DNA from 2 places in the Burkholderia sp. FERM BP-3421 genome. Region 1 is predicted to be linked to the other one. Evidence: riboswitches for the same ligand, from Rfam matches in the RefSeq annotation. Region 1 holds a riboswitch; the other holds the start of a gene.

Region 1 (6,351 bases):
GATTTCGCGTTTTTCGGCATGATCGGCTCGCAGACGAAGCGCGCGCAGTTCGAGCATCGCCTCGCCGCGCGCGGCATCGATCCGCGCCAGATCGCGCGGATGCAATGCCCGATCGGCGTGCCCGGCATCGTCGACAAGGCGCCCGAGGTGATCGCGATCTCGGCGGCCGCGCAGATCCTGCAGGCCGTCGACGCGCAGGCCGCGCTCGCGCGCGGCGAAAGCGCGAACCCCACTTTCTGAACCGACCAAGAACAGACACATCATCATGACGCCGACTTTCAAGGACAAGATCGCCCGTGCACCGAAATCCGAGCTGCACATCCACATCGAAGGTTCGCTCGAACCCGAGCTGATCTTCGCGCTCGCGCAGCGCAACGGCGTGAAGCTCGCGTACGACTCGATCGACGCGCTGCGCGCGGCCTATGCGTTCACCGACCTGCAATCGTTCCTCGACATCTACTACGCGGGCGCGAGCGTGCTGCTCACCGAGCAGGACTTCCACGACATGACGGCGGCGTACGTCGAGCGCGCGCTCGCCGACAACCTCACGCATACCGAGCTGTTCTTCGATCCGCAGACCCACACCGCGCGCGGCGTGCCGATCGCGACCGTCGTGGCCGGCATCGAGCGCGCGCTCGCGGCGGCCGAGGCGCGCGGCCTGTCGAGCCGGCTGATCCTGTGCTTCCTGCGCCACCTGTCCGAGGAAGACGCGCTCGCCACCTTCGAGGAAGCGCTGCCGCTGTTCGAGCAATACCAGCATCGGCTCGTCGGCGTCGGGCTCGATTCGTCGGAGCGCGGCAATCCGCCGTCGAAGTTCGAGCGCGTGTTCGCGAAGGCGCGCGCGCTCGGCCTGAAGCTCGTCGCGCACGCGGGCGAGGAAGGCCCGCCCGCCTACGTGTACGAGGCGCTCGACCTGCTCAAGGTGGACCGCATCGATCACGGCGTGCGCAGCATCGAGGATCCCGCGCTGGTCGAGCGGCTCGCCGCGTCGCGCATGGCGCTGACCGTGTGCCCGCTGTCGAACCTGAAGCTGTGCGTGTTCGACGACATGGCGAAGCACACGCTGAAGGACCTGCTCGCGCGCAACGTGGCCGTGACCATCAATTCCGACGATCCGGCCTACTTCGGCGGCTACGTCAACGACAACTTCTTCGCGACGGTCGAAGCGCTGCAGCTCGATGATCAGGCGGTCTACACGATCATCCGCAACGGCTTCGACGCCTCGTTCGTGAGCCCCGAGCAGCGGGCCGCGCTGATCGCGCAGCTCGACGCCTACTGGCACGCGGCCTGATCCCGCCCCGGACCGCGCCCGTGCCTCGCCGTTCGCCCCCACCCCCACGTGCCCATCACCGTCCCCATGACAACAGACACTGAGGAGAGCTGCACCAATGGACATCTATGACGGCACCCGCGCGCCGGCCTCCGGCTCGGCGCTCGACCGCTACTTCGGCATCCGCGCGGCGGGCTCGCGCCTGCGCACCGAGATCGTCGCGGGCATCACGACCTTCCTGACCGCGATGTACATCATCGTGGTCAATCCCGGCATCCTGTCGCAGGCCGGCGTGCCGTTCGCGGCGGCGCTCACCGCCACGGTGATCGTGAGCTTCCTCGGCAGCTGCGCGATGGGGCTGTACGCGCGCAACCCGGTGCTGGTCGCGCCCGGCATGGGGATGAACGCCCTCTTCGCGTTCGTGATGGTGCACGGCGGCAAGATGCCGTGGCAGACCGCGCTCGGCTGCGTGTTCTGGGCCGGCGTGATCTTCGCGACGCTGGCCGCGTTCAACGCGCGCAAGCTCGTCGTCGACGCGATTCCGGCCAACCTGCGGCACGCGGTGTCGTGCGGGATCGGCCTGTTCATCAGCCTGATCGGGCTCGTCAACGCGAAGTTCATCATCGGCGACCCGGTGACGATCGTCCACTCGGCCTCGCTCAACCCCGTGATCGTCACCTTCCTCGTGGGGCTCGCGATCACGACCGTGCTGGTGGTGCGCCGCGTGACCGGCGCGCTGATGATCGGCATCGTGGCGACGACGCTGCTCGCGATCCCGATCGGCCGCGTCTGGGGCGACGGCAGCGCCTACTGGCCCGCCGCCATCGCGACGCCGACGCTCGTCAACTGGAACGGCCTGTTCGCCGCGCCGGACTTCTCCGCGATCGGCCAGCTCGACCTGCTCGGCGCGCTCAAGGTGATCTACTGGCCGTTCATCTTCGTGATGCTGTTCACCGCGTTCTTCGACGCGTTGTCGACCTTCATGGCGATCTCCGAAGCCGGCAACCTGCTCGACGAGCACGGCAATCCGCGCAACATCCGCCAGTCGATGATGGTCGACGCGTTCTCGGCGCTCGTCTCCGCGCCGCTCGGCACGAGCCCGGCGAACGCCTACATCGAATCGGCCGCGGGCATCTCGGCGGGCGGCCGCACGGGCCTCGTCGCGGTGGTCGCGGGGCTGTGCTTCCTGCCGTTCCTGTTCCTGTCGCCGCTGCTGTCGCTGGTGCCCGCGATCGCGACCGCGCCCGCGCTGATCCTGGTCGGCGTGTTCATGATGGAGTCGATCACCAAGATCGAGTGGCACCGCTTCGACGAGGCGATCCCCGCGTTCCTCGCGATGATCCTGATCCCGCTCACCTACTCGATCACCGACGGCATCGCCTACGGCTTCCTCGCGTTCGTCGTGCTGAAGCTGTGCACCGGCCATCGCCGCGACATCAAGCCGGCGATGTGGGTGGTCGCGGCGCTGTCCGCGCTGCTGCTCACGCAGCTCTGACCCGCGCGAGGCTCCCATCATGACGCAATCCGCTTTCCGCGCGCGGCTCCTGACCTTCACCGGCGACCCCGCGCAGGACGCCGACGCGGTCCGCTTCGAAGAGGACGGGCTGCTGCTCGTCGAGCACGGCCGGGTGGTCGCCGCGGGCGCCTACGCGGCGCTCGCCGGCCGGCTCGCGCCCGACGCGCAGTTGACCGAGCTGCGCGACCGGCTGATCGTGCCGGGCTTCATCGACACGCACATCCACTACCCGCAGACCGACATGATCGCGTCGCCTGCGCCCGGGCTGCTGCCGTGGCTCGACACCTACACGTTCCCGACCGAGCGGCGCTTCGAGGACCCCGTCCACGCGCGCGACGTCGCCGAATTCTTCGTCGACGAACTGCTCGCGTGCGGCACCACGACCGCGCTCGTGTACTGCACGGTGCATCCGCAGTCGGCCGACGCGCTGTTCGCCGCGAGCGACGCGCGCAACCTGCGGATGATCGCGGGCAAGGTGCTGATGGATCGCAACTGCCCGGCGTTCCTGCGCGACACCGCGCAATCGGGCTACGACGACAGCGCGGCGCTGATCGCGCGCTGGCATGGTCGCGGCCGGCAGATGTACGCGCTCACGCCGCGCTTCGCGCCGACCTCGACCGAGGCGCAGCTGGAAGCCTGCGGCGAGCTGGCGCGCCGGCACCCGGACGTGTTCGTGCAGAGCCACGTCGCCGAGAACGTCGACGAGGTGAAATGGGCGGCCGAGCTGTTTCCCGGCCACCGCAGCTACCTCGACATCTACGACCGCTACGGGCTGCTGCGCCGGCGCGCCGTGTACGGCCACTGCATCCACCTCGACGACGAGGACCGCCGCCGCATGGCCGAGACGGGCACCGTGGCCGCGCACTGCCCGACCTCGAACCTGTTCCTCGGCAGCGGCCTGTTCGACTTCGACCGGGCCGACGCGACCGGCATGCCGGTCACGCTCGCGACCGACGTCGGCGGCGGCACCGCGTTCTCGATGCTGCAGACGATGAACGAGGCGCACAAGATCGCGCGCCTGGGCGGCCATCATCTGACGGCGACCCGGATGTTCTGGCTCGCGACCGCCGGCGCGGCGCGCGCGCTCGACCTCGACGCGCAGGTCGGCACGCTCGCGCCGGGCGCGGAAGCGGACTTCGTGGTGCTCGATCCGGCCGCGACCCCGCTCCTCGCGCGCCGCAGCGCGCGCGCCGAATCGCTCGAGGAGCTGCTGTTCGCGCTCGCGCTGCTCGGCGACGATCGCGCGGTGGCGTTCACCTACGCGGCCGGCCGCTGCGTGCACCGGCGCGACGACGCGCGCGGCCCGGCCGGTCGCGGCCCGGCCGGTCGCGGCCCGGCCGGTCGCCCAGCCGGCGCGCACTGACCCGCGCCTGCCCCGCCCGGCGCTGCCGGGCGGAACCTTTCCAACGCGAAAGGCAGCGTGCTAGAATCCGCTCCTCATTGGGGAGTAGCCGCTCCGCGCGATCACCGCCACCCAGGCGGGCCGCATCGCGACGGGGGCGTCCGTCAACAGACTTGGCCGTCGCGGCCATGGCGGACGCAGCAGACACTGTCAGCCTGGCGAGACCGATGGTCCTCTGCGCGCCGTACATGGGCCCGGCGCGCGGCGGATCGTCGCTCGCACACACAACAGGCCCGAGGATGTCCCCACGTGAGTCAAGCCTTCCTGATCTCCACCGGCGCAGTCGCGCTTGCCGAAATCGGCGATAAAACCCAACTGCTGTCGCTCGTGCTGGCCGCGCGCTATCGCAAGCCGGTCCCGATCATCCTGGGCGTGCTGGCGGCGACCCTGATCAACCATGCATGCGCGGGCGCGCTCGGCGAGTGGCTCGGCGCCTACGTGACGCCGTCCGTGATGCGCTGGGCGCTCGCCGCGTCCTTCATCGGCATGGGTCTGTGGATCCTCGTGCCGGACAAGCTCGACGCCGACGAGGCCAATGCGAACCGCTCGAAGCTCGGCGTGTTCGGCGCGACCTTCGTCGCGTTCTTCCTCGCGGAAATGGGCGACAAGACACAGCTCGCGACGGTCGCGCTCGCGGCGCGCTTCCAGGATTACGTGGGGGTGGTGGCCGGAACGACGTTCGGCATGATGCTCGCGAACGTGCCGGCCATCGTGCTCGGCGACCGCTTCGCGCACCGTCTGCCGACCAAGGTGGTGCACGGCGTCGCCGCCGTGCTGTTCGTCGTGCTGGGCGCGCTCGCGCTGTTCGGCGTCGGCCTATAGGCGCGGCCGCCGCGCGCCGTACGGCGCGCGGCTTTCATCGGGTTTACTTGACCGTCGCGCCGGACGCCGCCGTGGGGGGCGCGGCGGCAGGCATGACCGAGCGTTCGTTGACGCCCGGGGCCGCCGGGCCGCCGCGCTTGTCGATCGGCAGCCGCACGGTATGCACGATGCCGTTGCCGAGCGGGAAATCGGCGAGCGCGGCGCGCGCCAGGTACGGCATGGCCCACAGCAGCGACGAGCCCTCGCCCGCGTTGCGCGCCGTCACGTTGTAGACCTCCTTGCCGGTGGCGCGCTCCGTGATGCGGAGGTCGAGCGTGCGGTCGAAGATCTGGTAGGTCTGGTTCACGTAGGCGGGCGGGTACGGGCCCCACGGACCGAACGGCCCCCACGGGCCGCCGCGCCAGTACGGCCCCGGCGCGAACCACGGATCGTAGTACACGGGCTGCGGCACCGTGACCCGGTCGCCCTTGATCGAGTAGGTCAGCCCGACCAGATAGCGGGCCTGCGGCTCCGGCACCTGCCGGAACGCATACAGCGACAGCTCGTTCGCGACCACCCGTTCATAGGTGGCCTGCTCGAGGCTGTTCTGCTGGTCCGCCGCGCGGGCGAACGCATAGGTGCGGGTGGCGTCGCTGCCGCTCCAGTCGGAGAACGCGGTGACCTGCGTGTTCACGTAGCTCGTGCAGCCCGCCAGCAGTGCGAGGCAGGCGACCGCCAGCCAGGTCGCGCCGCGGGTGATTCGATTGCGCTTCATGTTGATTCGTCCTCTTTATGCGTGGGCCGTGCATGCGGCATCGCGATCATACGATCGCCCGGCAGGCATTACCACGCCGATAATGCAAAGACCATGCGAGCCGGTAAAAAGTTCGTCCCGCGCGCCATCGCCAGGCTTTGTACAATGGCTGTTCGCCGCTTTGCGCCACGAGCGCGAAGGGGCCCTCATCCTCATCATCGCCCACGATCAACATGTCCGATACCGCCGCTACCTCCGCCGTGATCCGCCGCGCCGACTACACGCCGCCCGCGTTCCTGATCGACACCGTCTCGCTCGAATTCGACCTCGTCCCGGCCCGCACCGTGGTCCGGAACACGATGCGGGTGCGCCGCAATCCGGCCGCCGCGCCGGCGCCGCACCTGGAGCTGCGCGGCGAGGCGCTGGCCTTCATCGGCGCATGGCTCGACGGCGCGCCCCATGCGGCCGTGCGCGCGCACGAGCACGGCCTGACGGTCGAGAACCTGCCCGATGCGTTCGAGCTGACGCTCGAGAGCACCTGCGCGCCGGACCAGAACACGACGCTGTCAGGCCTCTACGTGTCGGGCGGCAATTTCTTCACGCAATGC
Region 2 (6,351 bases), 1.3 Mb from region 1:
AGGTATTGGTTGAAGAGCGCCGACATCGCGGCCCAGGGTGCGACGACCGAGCCGCCGAGAATCCGGATGTCGTACTGGTTGGGATCGTCGAGATCGACCGGCTCGCCGGCGCGCTTCGACACGAGTTGCGCATCGAGTTCGTCGACGTGGAAGCCGATCTCGCCGCTCAGGTAGAAATCGACGTTGCGCAGGTGGAGCGTCGGCATGCGATTCGAGACGTGACGCTCGTTGAAGGCCGCCCCGGCGTCCCGGCGCATCGCGATCTTGCGGAAACCGGGCTGCGACATGTCATCGGCGGGGACGACGCTCGCGGCTTCCCAGCGTGCGCGCGCCTCGCGCAAGTCGGCCTGCTGCGAGGCGAACCAGCGATCGTTGAGGCGCGCTGCGGGCGAACCGAACGCCGTGGCGGCGGCGGGCGCGGCGTACGACGGCATCCGGATCGACATCGCGCCCGATGCGTTGAAGTTGAAGTAGCCGGCCGCGACCTGTTCGCGATAGTGGTACAGGTCGAACACGAAGCGCTCGCCGGCGCGCGGCGCGCGCGCCGGGCTGATCAGGATGTCTGCGTTCATCGGCATCGAGCGCATGAACTTCACGTCTCCGCCACGGATATACATTGCCTGATGCGGCGCGCCGTCCGGTATCGCGAAGCCGGCCTGCGTGCCGTCGTCGAGCGCGAGATCGAGGCCCGCCGGCGTGATGCGCAATGCGACGATCGTCAGCTTTTGGCGTGGCGGCGGCATCAGCCGGTCGACCGCCATCACGAGATCGTCGCCCGCGAGCCGTGCGACCGGCGTGTCGATCTTCAGCAGATCCGACATCCTGACGTTCGCCGCGCGCATGACCGGATTCGCGTCGATGCCCGAGACGTTGATCGCGGTCGGATGGAACACGAGTTGAGTGGCGTCGCGGATCGTCAGCTTGCCGGTCAGCGAGAACGGCACCCAACTGTCGCGTCGCATTTCGCCCTGCAGATGAATCACGCCGTCGCCGGCCGATACGCGCAGCTTGCGCAGCGGCGCGTCGCGATAGCCGAAGATGTAGGAGCCGAACAGGGCGGTCAGCTTGGCGTCGTCGAGCGTGACAATGCCGCGATGCACGTCGATCTCGAAACTGGACGGATCGTCGAACACGACCGGCGCGCCCGGGTGGGTCGGGGTCAGTGTCGCCGACAGTTCGTGCACGTAGAAGCCGAGGTCGCCGACGATCCGGAAATCGATGTCGCGCAGGAAGGTGAGCGCGCCGTTCTGTCCGGAGTCGCGCAGGGTCGTCGGGCGCGGTTGCGCGAGCTTGATCGAGGCGAGGGACGGCACCGTGCGCGCCAGTTGCTGTTCGTGTGCGAGGCGCTCGGCCTTCGCGCGTTCGAGCGCGGGCGGCGTGGGCGACGCGGCGGGGTTCGACGCCGACTCGGCGCAGCCCGCGGCGAGCATCGCGAGCGCGAGCGTCGTGGTCGCGAGCGCATGCAGCAGCCGGCCCGGAACTGAAGCGGCATCGCGCGCCGCGCGCCATGAACGCGCTGCGCGTGACGGGAGTGCGCGATCGGCGCGCGGGGCCGGTGTCCGCATCGTCTGTCTCCATGTGTTGGAATGCACGCCCGTCGGGGCGGCGCACCGGTTGACGCCGGTTTCGCGCAGTGTCGCATGGCGTCGGTAGAGCGTCGGCACCAAACACCGGCGTGCGGTGGTGCAGGGCAGCAGGGTCCGACGGCGCGTGCGGTCCGCGCGGATCGGCGTCCCGGATCAAACGGCACAGGTCGCGGGGGGCGAGTCTGCGTTGTCGGCGGGCCGCGATACAACTGGTTACGCAACTCACAAATGGCGGGTCGGCAGGGGCGTGGCCTATCGCGTTGAGATAGGCAGGCGGCATCGAGCCGCCGACTACCGTACCGGGAGACGATCATGCGCTTGTCCATCTATATGTTTGCCGCCGTGGCGGCCCTTTCCGCCGCCTCGATCGGGACGGCCTCCGCCGAGACCCAATGGGATGCGAATCATCCGCGTCGCGCGGAAGTCAATCACAGGCTGCAGAACCAGGACCGGCGGATCCATGCATCGGTGCGCGATGGCAAGATGTCGCCCGCGGAAGCGGCGAAGCTGCATCGCGACGACCACCAGGTCCGCCAGGAAGAGCGCGACATGGCGCATCAGGACAACGGGCACATCACGCGGCAGGAAGATCGCACGCTGAATCAGCAGGAGAATCAGGTCAGCAAGCAGATCGGGCAGTGACGGCGCTGCATTCGCCGGATCGCGGCGGCGCGCGTGTCATGCGCGCCGCCGCGACATCGCTTGCGAAATGCGGCGCAGGCTGATGAGCGACTTCGCGCATTCGCCGTTATCGATGGGTCGCCGTGATCAGGAGATACGCGAAGTAGGCGACGCCGTTGAAGAGCAGGGCCCAGAGCGCGAGGCCGCGGCGACGCGCATTGAGACGCAGCCATGCGGCCGCCAGCAAGGTGACGACAACGCCGGTGAGCACTTCGGGGCGCGGCTCCCAGGGGGTGAGCAGGATGCCGATCGCGGGCAGCAGGGTGCCCTGGAACACCATGGCGCCCGTGATGTTGCCGAAGGCGAGCGTGTCCTTGCCGCGCCGGATCCAAAGCACGCTGTTCACCTTCTCGGGCAATTCCGTGGCGATGGGAATGATGATGAGCGACAGCAGCAGCGGGGAGACCCCAAGCAGATGCGAGACGCCCTCGACGCCGTGGATGAATCCCTTCGCGCCCGCCACGAGCAGCGCCACGCCGATGGCCAACTGGGCGGCGATAGTGCCGAGATGGGTCGGCAGGCCGAGGCGCGAGAGCAGCATGGCCGCGGGCGCCTCCGTTCCGTGGCCGCCCGCGACGAGCTTGTCCGAGGCGCGGAATGTCGTGACGACATAGGCGATGTAGAGCCCGACGAGCGTGAGGCTCAGCAGGCCGCGTGCGTACCATTCGCGATGCGGGACGAACATGGCGATCGTGGCCAGCGTGAATGCGGCGAGGAAGTAGTTCAGGTCGCGCGTGAACCCGGTGCGCTCGGGCGTGAGGAAGCCGCCGAGGCCGCGCGAGCGGATCACGGCCAAGGTCATCAGGAAGGTTGTCAGGGTGGCCAGCATCAGCGGTGCGCCGAGAATCGCGCCTACGCCGATTTCCTGGTTCAGCGTCGGGTTGGCGGTTCCGCCTGCCAGGGCCAGCAGCGGGACCATGGTTTCCGGCAGGGCCGTGCCGACTGCCGCGAACAGCGACCCCGTGACGCCTTCCGAAATCTTGAGGCGCTCGCCGAGATGTTCGAGTGCATTGGTAAAGATCTCCGCGGCCACCAGGATGATCGCGAGCATGAGCAGCAGTTCGAGAAACATGGCGATCATGCGGCACCTCGACGCGAGGCGGGGCGGATGTGGCGCGGGGGCGTGACGTGGGGCGAAGGACTGAGCAGACGCATCAGGGGACTCCAAGGTCGGACGTGGATGGACCATGGCGCAGGCTTCCCGTCCGACCCAAGACGAAGCGATGCGCCAATGGTCTCGCCAAACCTTGTCGGTCGAACGCGCCACGGCCGAGGCCAAGTATGTTGACGCGTTCTCCTCCGGGCGGAGGAAGGCTACTCCCCAATGATGGGGCGATTGTAGGGGCGACGGGCTCGCAGGTAAAGTGTTTGGAAGACGATGCGCCTCGTGCGCTGTCGGGCGGCGGTTGAATGTTGGGGTATGCCGCGTCGTTCGCGCGAGGCCGTGTTGCTGCGGCGAGCGAGCGGGCGGCCTGTGTCGCGCGCGCTTTCGGTCTCGTGGAGAAATTGCGATCGGATGGTTTTATTCGCTCAAACTGTCTGATATACTTTCCCTCTTTCGGGGCGTAGCGCAGCCTGGTAGCGTACCTGCATGGGGTGCAGGTGGTCGGAGGTTCAAATCCTCTCGCCCCGACCAGGAATCAAGGCCTGGAAGGCTGGCCAGTCAAGGTTCTCCTTGACTGGTTCGGTCTTCCAGGCCTTTCCGTTTATGGGGTGTCGGTCGCGTGCCTCAATGCCGCACGCGAACACGCATAGCGATAACGGCAGCGGCAACGCTTTCGCTGTCGACGCCCGTCCACAGCCGACTCATCGCTGTTTCCCCACCGCATCCGCGCACGGGATCGGCCCGCCCGATCCGTCCATCCTCAGCGTATTTCAACAGCAGCTAGAACGCGTAATACGGTCCCGCGCCCGCGGGCGTCTGCATGCCTTCGATCGCCGTGTAGACGGTCCGTCCGAAGAAGAACGGCAAGCCCAGGTCGACCACGTTGCCGAGCGGTCCCGCGAGATCGTTGAATGCATTGTTGCCGGTCGCGAACAGCGATTGCGCATTGGCTACCGAGAACGAGGTCGTCGCCGTCGCCGAGCCGCCCGCACTGGTCAGGTTGATCCCGAAGGTCTGTGTCGTGGGCGGACAGAACCAGCCGCTGCACTGGGACAGGGACGTGTCCTGGAAGAACAGCCCGTTCGAACCGCTGTCGATGAAGGTGCTGTTGTTGGTCTTGCCGTTGAGCGTACTCGTCACATAGCCCGCCGAAGCCGTCGCGGCGAGCACGGTCGCGGCGCCCAGTGCGTTGTTCGACTGCGTGCCGATGCCGAAGATCAGCGAGCCGGTGACGCTTGGCGACCCCGTGGGGGGGATCGCCGGCAGCGTGATGACCACGCCGTTGTTGTCGGTCGCGAACGCGCTGACGGGATTGGCGATCTGCTGGGCGATCGGCTGCGCGCTGTTCGTGCAACTGCCGCTCGACGTGCAGGTGTAGTACCAGCTCGGCAGCGCGCTGGTCGCGCAAGCACTGCCGCAGTCGGTCTGGAACAGGCCGATGCCGAGGATGCCGTTGGCGCGCAGCGTGCTCTGCGTTTGCATCGACGAGCCGGCTTGCGAGCAGTCGGACGGCGTGTTCGGCGTGCTGGCGTCGGCGATGACCTGGATCGGCTGGTTCGACGCGAGTTCGCCCGCGAGCTTGATGTCGGCGCTGCGCACCGCGCCCCAGGTATAGCCGGTGCCGAATACGCCGCACGCGGCGGTGATCGCGCCGCTCGCCGAGGTGACGGCGGGCAGCGACAGCCCCTGGATGGTCGATGCGAGCAATCGCAAGCCTTGCGAGCCGGTGTCGACCTGCACGTTGTCGATGGTCGTGCATTGACTGGTGCCGGGCGTGCAGATCGTCACGCTGGTGAGCAGGATGTTGTTGACATTGGCGACGCCGGCCGTGACCGACACGGCCTGCGAATTCTGCGTGTTCGACGAGGGCGGGTTCGAATTGCCGGAACCGCCGCCGCCGCCGCCGCTGCTGCCGCTGCCGCCACCACCACCGCCGCCGCCGCCGCCGCATGCGCCCAGCACGACGGCGAAGAGGGCGGCGAGTGCGCGTTTCGCGATCATGTCAGTCTCCTCAGTGCAGATCGTCGATCGACACGCCGGCGGGCAGCGCGTCCGGCAGCCACGCGCGTCCCGTGTAACCGCGCATCCTGCCGCCCGCTTCGACGACGAAACCCGATTGCGCGACCCGTCCCGCATGCAGTCCGGCTTGCCCGCGCGCGAGCGCCGCGCCGTTCTGGTAGTCGGAGAAATGCGCGCCGAGCAATTGGCGCAGATCGGGCGAGGTCGGCCCGCTCCACGTGTAGGCGAAGATCTGGCCGGCGCTCGTCGCGTATTCGTTGATGGTCGTGCCGCCCGCATCAACCCAACTGCGCGTGACGACGGCGCCGTTCGGCATGACGCCCGGCGCGGAGGCGGCGAAGGCGCGCGCCGCGGCGGCCGGCATCGTGCCGCCGAGTTGCGCGCCGGCCGGCGACGCGAGGAAGGCGAGCGCTGCGACGGACAGCGCGGCGGCGTATCTCATGATCCGATTCTCCTGCTGGCCGATGCTATTTAAAGATAGCGGGCCGATCGGGAAACGGGGCCCGGAATCGGCGCGAACCCCACTGATCGTTATCCCTGACCCGGCGCGCAGGCTGGCGGAGCTTGCCCCGCGCGGATCGTAAAGTTTTGTGAACGGAGGGCGGGCATACTCGCGGAGCCGCGTCCGTGGAGCGTTCGGTGCGAATTCATCAGCTTATTGGACGGCTTTTTTTGCCGCGTCGACGCGATATGCGAATCTCGACGGCGCGCTTTTTGCACAGGCCGTCGCCGGGCCGGTAAAATGCAAGGTTGATCCACGGAAAAGTCGCCGTGCCTAAGTGGAAGGATTCCCAGAACATGACTGATCTTCGTCTTACCCAGCGGTTCGCAGCACTGCTCGCAACCGGCGCGTTCCTGGCCGGGTGCAGTTCGCCGTCGCCTACGAAAGTCGACTACAAGAGCGATTCCCGTTCGAAGGAGGTGTCGCTTGCGGTTCCGCCCAACATGCTCGACGAGACG

What was found. Region 1 has a riboswitch for manganese ahead of Bsp3421_RS17075 (TMEM165/GDT1 family protein). Riboswitches for the same ligand answer to the same signal wherever they lie in the genome.
Region 2: it holds a riboswitch for manganese, as region 1 does, so the genes downstream of both, Bsp3421_RS22620 (sodium:calcium antiporter) here and Bsp3421_RS17075 (TMEM165/GDT1 family protein) in region 1, are expected to answer to the same signal.

The regions. Positions count from the first base shown of each region.
Region 1 covers NZ_CP117782.1:195,396-201,746, reverse strand. Annotated here, with positions in the region: gene xdhC (xanthine dehydrogenase accessory protein XdhC) at 1-240, shown strand, start outside; gene Bsp3421_RS17090 (adenosine deaminase) at 266-1,291, shown strand; gene Bsp3421_RS17085 (NCS2 family permease) at 1,389-2,765, shown strand; gene guaD (guanine deaminase) at 2,785-4,149, shown strand; yybP-ykoY riboswitch at 4,217-4,345, shown strand; gene Bsp3421_RS17075 (TMEM165/GDT1 family protein) at 4,438-5,010, shown strand; gene Bsp3421_RS17070 (DUF4136 domain-containing protein) at 5,054-5,764, opposite strand; gene pepN (aminopeptidase N) at 5,977-6,351, shown strand, end outside.
Region 2 covers NZ_CP117782.1:1,485,006-1,491,356, reverse strand. Annotated here, with positions in the region: gene Bsp3421_RS22630 (hypothetical protein) at 1-1,565, opposite strand, end outside; gene Bsp3421_RS22625 (hypothetical protein) at 1,899-2,228, shown strand; gene Bsp3421_RS22620 (sodium:calcium antiporter) at 2,335-3,348, opposite strand; yybP-ykoY riboswitch at 3,471-3,602, opposite strand; tRNA gene Bsp3421_RS22615 (tRNA-Pro) at 3,827-3,903, shown strand; gene Bsp3421_RS22610 (DUF3443 domain-containing protein) at 4,153-5,373, opposite strand; gene Bsp3421_RS22605 (DUF2844 domain-containing protein) at 5,384-5,833, opposite strand; gene bamC (outer membrane protein assembly factor BamC) at 6,190-6,351, shown strand, end outside.